2 regions of the Clostridium saccharoperbutylacetonicum N1-4(HMT) genome follow, and region 1 is predicted to be linked to the other one. Evidence: riboswitches for the same ligand, from Rfam matches in the RefSeq annotation. Region 1 holds a riboswitch; the other holds the start of a gene.
What was found. A riboswitch is a leader RNA that binds a small molecule or an ion and turns the genes downstream of it on or off. The one in region 1 is predicted to bind thiamine pyrophosphate.

Region 1 (3,493 bases):
CCATTGACATTCTTCATTAGATAAGTTCTACATCCCATTGTAGCTGGAACATATCCTTTATCATAATACTCTTTATTAAAGTCTGCATCAATGTTCATAAATGTCGGATTCATTCTCTTTGCAGCTACTCTACAAGCTAACTTAAATAAGTGGAAATAAGGATCACTCTCTTCCCTATTAACGCCAGACTTAACTCTGAAGATTATGTTTGGGAAAATAGGTTGTTCTCCTTTTCCTAATCCTTTTTCATATTCTAAAAGAAATATTTCACACACTAGCGCAGCATCCTTACTAGTTGGTAATCCAATATTAATTGAACTAAAAGGAACCTGTGAACCAGCTCTTGAGTGCATTGTATTAAGATTATAAACAACACCTTGCATAGCTTGATGTATTTTTTTTCTTACCTTGCCTTCAAGTAAGGCCTCTATCTTTTCCTCTGGTATTTCTAATTCTTCTAATTCTTTTCTTATTTCATCTCTAGTAGGATCTACAAATATCCCCATATCATTATCAAAGTCTGGATGCGATTGTCCTCCAAACATATCATTTTGAGTGGATTGCAATAATATACATGACAATTCAGCAGCTGTCTCTATTCTTTTAGGAGCATTAATTGTTCCATATCCTGTATTGAATCCATTTTCTAAAATTTCTCTAGTTGGAATATGAAGACAATTTACAGTTAAATTATAGCTATCTAAATCATGGTAATACAAATCTCCTGTTTCGTGAGCCTTTGCTAAATTCTTAGGCATTGTTGCTAAGGTATTCCACTTGTTAGATTCAGATGCTATTCTTAATAATTTTGAACTAAAATTATTCCCAACATTAGCATTATCTCTATCAGTCTCAACTCCAATTTGCCTTATTGCTCTCATTAGATCTGATTTTATTTCTCTAACCTTAGTTCTTTCACTTCTATATGATGAATAAGCAATTGCTATATCTTTGTGACCTTCATCCTTCAGAGCTTTTTCTACAAGATTTTGTATTTGCTCTACCGTAACAGTTCTTTTGTATTCTGACTCAACTTCAATATATTTTATTACTTTATGTACAGTGTCTAACACTTGACTTTCCTTTAATAATAAACCGATTTCACTAGCTGATCCTTTGATCGCTTGAGCTATCTTATCCGAATTAAATTTAACTTCTCTCCCATCCCTTTTCACAACATATAGCATTTTTATTCCCTCCACACACAATATATAGTATTTAACTACCGTATTATTATACTGTATTAGGTATTCATTAGCAATGCTACTATTTTTTTATTTTTTAGGCTTTAGAATTTAATTATCGTGATTTACATCCGATTATCTTTTATTTTTCCTATTTTTTGTGATTTTTAAGTATTTGACTAATTAAGAAATTTTATATTCACTCTATTTTACTACGTTCATAAATAGTATAATACTTTTCATTAAATTTATTCTGTAAGTTTATACAATAAATTATTTTTTCAAAAGACTTTTCCTTGAATACTTATTTACTAATTAGTAAATAATATTATCGTAATAATCTATATAAATATGAAAGGAAATTATTTTTATATGAAAAATTTTATATTAGATTCAACTTATAAAGATGTTACTATTATTAATAGCAATGATGATATAAGTATTGTTCCCTTAAGTTCTTTACGCCTCAATTCCATTCCTCATAATTATGTACATATAAGTGAAACTGCTATAAATCATGCTATTGATTATAATAAAAATAGTAGATTAAATAATTATAGCATAATTGACTATTTATAATTATTGGTATAAACTGTATATGATAATGTGCTAGGGGAGCCATCGTGCTGAGATTTGATATTCATAAACCCTTAAAACCTGATCTAGTTAATTCTAGCGTAGGGAATGCAACCTTATAAAAATATATTGATATTTATTTGGTTCATAATCTCCAAGCACAATAAAGGAGGTTTTTTTTATGTCAATTTTTAATGATTGGTCTGTACAATTTTCCGAACTAATCCAAAAATTTCCACAAAATATTCAGGATATAGCTGCAAGTCCAATGTCAATTGCTACACTAATAGGATGTATATTGTTACTTGTGGTATTAGTCAAAGCAAAAAAAATTCAATTCACTCCACAATTAATTGCTCGTATTGGTATAGCCTTAGCATTGGCAACTGTATTAAAAATGCTTAGAATATATCACTTTCCACAAGGCGGAAGTATTACATTAGGTAGTATGGTTCCAATTATGCTTATAGCTCTTATGTATGGTCCAGAAATAGGTTTCCTAACTGGTTTCCTATATGGCATAATAACATTAATCTTAGATCCATATATCTTAAGTCCAATACAAGTATTATTTGATTATCCATTACCTTTTACAGCACTAGGTGTTGTTGGATTCTTTAAAAACAAGAAATTACTCGGAGTAGGTATAGCAGCCTTTGTTCGGTTCATATGTCATTTCATTTCAGGTGTGGCATTCTTTGGGTCATATGCTCCTGACGGAATGTCTCCAGTTGTATATTCAGTAATAGTTAATGGTCCTATGGTTGGAATAGAAGCTATCATATGCTTAGTAATTTTTGCTGTACTTCCTATGGAAAGGATAGTACATGCCTCTTCAACAAATGCCATAACTAATTAAGCTTTTAATAAAATAGGATTGATTTTGTATTAACAATAATCAATCCTATTTTTATTTATATGCACAAACTTATTTATACATATAATTCTATTCTTCTACTTCAATTGCATTTACTGGACAGCTTTCTTCAGCTTCCTTAGCTGAATCCTCAGCGTCTGATGGTACTTCATCCACTATAGCCCCTGCTTTTCCATCATCCTCCATATCAAAGCATTCTGGACATATAGACGGACATAACCCACATGCTATACACGTATCTTTATCTACCTTTGGTTTCATAATTTAATTCATCTCCTCAATATAAAATTACATAACTTATTATTTCCTAAGAAATATTAAGTTATGTATTAATATAATTATATAATTTTCAATTATAAAACCACTATATTTCTAATATAATCCTTCAAATATTAATGAATATAATGAATTTTCTCTTACATATTCCTCAGCTTTCCCACTTTCTAATGCTTCTGTAAGTTCAATATTAATTGGTAGTTCTCCAATTAAAGGAATTCCTAAATAGTCAGCATTTTCTTCTGAAGATTTTTTACTAAATACTCTTATCTTTTTATCACAATCTGGGCAATTTATATAGGCCATATTTTCTACTACACCTTTAATCTTAATACCTATTTTTTGTGCCATTATAACAACTTTCTTAACAATCATAGATACCATATCTTGAGGTGTAGAAACTACCACTATTTCGTCTATTGGCAGCTCTTGCATTACAGTTAATGCAATATCTCCTGTTCCCGGTGGCATATCAATAAGTAAATAATCAAGTTCTCCCCAATTAGTTTCTACAAACATTTGCTTTAATACTCCAGTAATTACAGGTCCTCTCCAAATTACAGGTTCATCTTCTACAGCA
Region 2 (3,493 bases), 830 kb from region 1:
GCTTTTCTCTAAATTCTTGAGTCTTCCCATAATTACTCAAATCCATTATTGCTTCTGCTCCAAATTCTATTGCCATTTTTACTTTTTCCATTTCTCTGCAATAATCAACTGAGTCTCCTGAAATACCAAGGTTAACATTTATTTTTGTTCTAAGACCATCCCCAATTCCTTCTGGGCTAAGTGATTTATGATTAATATTAGCTGGAATTACAATTCTGCCTTCTGCTATAAGCTTCATTAATTTTTCTTCTGAAATATTTTCTTTATCAGCAACTACCTTCATTTCTTTAGTTAGCATACCTTTTTTAGCAGCTTCCATTTGTGTTTTATAATTCATTTTTCAACTCTCCTTAAATCTCATTTTAATATTTAAACTATTACCTAAACCAACTCTTACTTTAACAAAGCAATAAATTTTTTATGAATTCTTGTTTTCGCTTTGTGCTTTTTCTAAAAGTGTATAAAGTTCATAAAAATGATTAGTAGGCCCAACACCTTTCCCAAGTTCAAAACCATGCTCTATAGCTACTGTTATATATCTTTTACCTTCTTTGACAGCCTCCTCCATAGTCATACCCTTTGCTAAATTTGCTGCTATAGCTGAGGATAATGTGCAGCCAGTTCCATGAGTGTGAATTGTATTTATTCTTTCTTGTGGTAAAAATACAAAACTTTCTCCATCAAATAATAAATCAGTAGCTTCATTTTCTAAATGTCCACCTTTAACTAAGACTGCTTGTGGTCCAAGTTCCTTTAGCTTTAAAGCTGCTTCCTTCATTTCTTCTATATTATTTATTTTTAGCCCTAAAATTTCTTCTGCTTCTGGTAAATTTGGAGTTATTAAAACAGCCAAAGGAAATAATTCTTTAACCAAAGTGTCTTTAGCATCCTTTGATAGCAAATTGAATCCACTTTTAGAAATCATAACAGGATCTAATACTATTGGCGGTAATTTTTCAATTTTCCTCAAGGCTTTTGAAATAGCTTTAATTGATTCAATCTTTGAAACCATGCCTATCTTTACAGCATCAACTCTTATGTCCTCAAAAATAACATCTATTTGGGATTCTATCATTTCTGGATTTATGTCTTGAATTCCAAAAACCCCCATTGTATTTTGAGCCGTTACAGCTGTAATAACACTCATTCCATAAACTCCATTAGCTGAAAAAGATTTTAAATCAGCTTGAATTCCTGCTCCTCCACAAGTATCTGAACCTGCTATAGTCAATGCTCTGAACATAAAATCATCCTTTCTCCCTATTAAATTATTTAAATATGATCCACACTGTGTTTTTTATCTGATGTCACTTCATTATTTATAAGTATTTTCTTTATTATAGGGATATTTACAAAGAAATATGCTATAATTGCTCCAACACTGCAGCTTGATATAAATGGAATTACATATACAAACACTGCTACTTGTTTTCCTAAAATTAATGCTGCTACTGGATAAGCTAATACTGCTCCTAATATTCCTGTACCAACTATTTCTCCAACTACAGCTATACTTGGTTTTCTAAATTTCTTATAAAGAATTCCTGCAAGGAATGCCCCAACCATACTTCCTGGGAATGCTAATAAACTTCCTGTCCCCATAATATTTCTTATAAGGGATGTAATAAATGCATTTGCAACTGCATACATTGGTCCTAAGGTCACTGCGCCAACCACATTTACAAAATGTTGAATTGGCGAGATTTTAGCTGCTCCAACTGGTATAGAAAAGGTTCCAAATATAACAGAGATACCAATTAAAACACCACTTAATGCAATTTTCTGTGCTTTACTTTTTTCTTTCATAAAAAATTCCTCCTTAAAAATCAATGAAATGATATTTGTGAAATTAAATTTTATAAAATTCTTTATAGATTTTATAATTGATTAACTTTAAGAAGTTATTATTTTAAACAAAAAAAATGTATCCCAAGGGATACATTAAATTATCTGCAAAAATATATGCACAAAAAACATCAATATACTTCCCTACGTTGGTACTAGCCAAATCAGGTTATAAGAGTCCAGGAAATCAATCTTTCCAATCTCAGCTAAAATATTAGCTCCCCTAGTTATTCAATTATAAAATTTTCATTCACAGCTTAAAGATTATACCAATCCTTATAAAACGTCAAGTAATATTTAATAGAAAAAGTGCTCCATCTTACAAAAATTAGAACTTTTTCTTATATTAACATTGTTATTTTGCTTGGCTCAGAGCATTTGCAACAGCACTCATTATTCCTTTTGAACTATAAGTTGCTCCTGAAACTGTATCTACTGCTGTTGACTGCTTCGAAATTATACTATTCATTATAGTATTTTCAACTCTTTGATAAAACTTAGGAGTATCTTGGTTAGATACTGTTTTTATACCAGTTATTTTTCCACCTGATATATTAACTGAAACCTTAGTTGTTCCTCCTCTATAGCCTGTTCCAGCTCCTGTATATGTTCCATCTTTATATTCACCTGCACTACTACTTGTTTTAGAATTTGTACTATTAGTTGTGCTTTCATTTCCTTGACTTGCTACTGTATTTGAAGCTTCACTATTTTGAGTTTCACTAGTTTTATCAGATACACTATTATTTGTTGATGAAATTAAAGCATTTTCAACAGCACTCATAATTCCCTTACTACTAAAGGTTGCTCCTGAAACTGTATCCACCGACACTGACTGTTTAGAAATTATACTATTCATTATAGTACTTTCAACTCTTTTATAAAACTTTGGAGTGTCTTGATTAGATACTGTTTTTATATCAGTTATTTTTCCACCCGATACTGTAACTGAAACTTTAGTTATTCCTCCTCTATAGCCTTCTCCACTTCCTGTATATGTTCCATCTTTATATTTTTGTGAAGAACTCTCTGATACTGATGAACTTTGAGTTGCATTGCTTGATATAGTGCTATTATTTGATATTATACCAGAATTACTTAATGCATCTGCACCAAAATTAGTTAATCCATAAACACCTAACATTGCAGCCATTGCAAAAGAACCAGCTAAATTTTGATTTACATCTTGACCTAAAATATTTATATTGGCATTTTTTCTTGGGCACACTTCTGTACACTTTAAACAGTTAATACAATCGCCACCCTTAACACCATCTACCTTATAAAGGTTTAATCCCATAGAACAATTAATAGTGCAAACTCTGCATTTGCCACAATCTGCTTTTGGTTTGTTTATTTTTACTATTCCAAATTTAGATATTATGGAAAATATTGCACCTAATGGACATAAGTATCTACAGAAAAATCTTTCAATAAAGGCTGCTCCTATTGTTATTAATATTAAGAGAATTAATCCTATTAACAAAGTTGAAACATCAGTTATTTGCCCAAAAGCATCCCAAGGACTTGTACTTTCTAATATACTGCTTCCAAATGTCCATGAAACAATTATTATAAATAGTAATATTACATACTTTGCATATTTTAATATTGAATCAACTTTTTCATCAACTTTATATTTCCCTTT

Region 2: linked by a shared signal. The riboswitch ahead of thiW (energy coupling factor transporter S component ThiW) and the one ahead of thiT (energy-coupled thiamine transporter ThiT) in region 1 are both predicted to bind thiamine pyrophosphate.

What each region holds. Positions count from the first base shown of each region.
Region 1 is NC_020291.1:84,038-87,530, reverse strand. It holds gene CSPA_RS00390 (anaerobic ribonucleoside triphosphate reductase) at 1-1,187, opposite strand, end outside; gene CSPA_RS00385 (hypothetical protein) at 1,557-1,763, shown strand; TPP riboswitch at 1,786-1,886, shown strand; gene thiT (energy-coupled thiamine transporter ThiT) at 1,942-2,619, shown strand; gene CSPA_RS00375 (ferredoxin) at 2,707-2,898, opposite strand; gene CSPA_RS00370 (Mrp/NBP35 family ATP-binding protein) at 3,010-3,493, opposite strand, start outside.
Region 2 is NC_020291.1:918,074-921,566, reverse strand. It holds gene thiC (phosphomethylpyrimidine synthase ThiC) at 1-337, opposite strand, end outside; gene thiD (bifunctional hydroxymethylpyrimidine kinase/phosphomethylpyrimidine kinase) at 419-1,243, opposite strand; gene thiW (energy coupling factor transporter S component ThiW) at 1,273-1,806, opposite strand; TPP riboswitch at 1,970-2,080, opposite strand; gene CSPA_RS04100 (FMN-binding protein) at 2,201-3,493, opposite strand, start outside.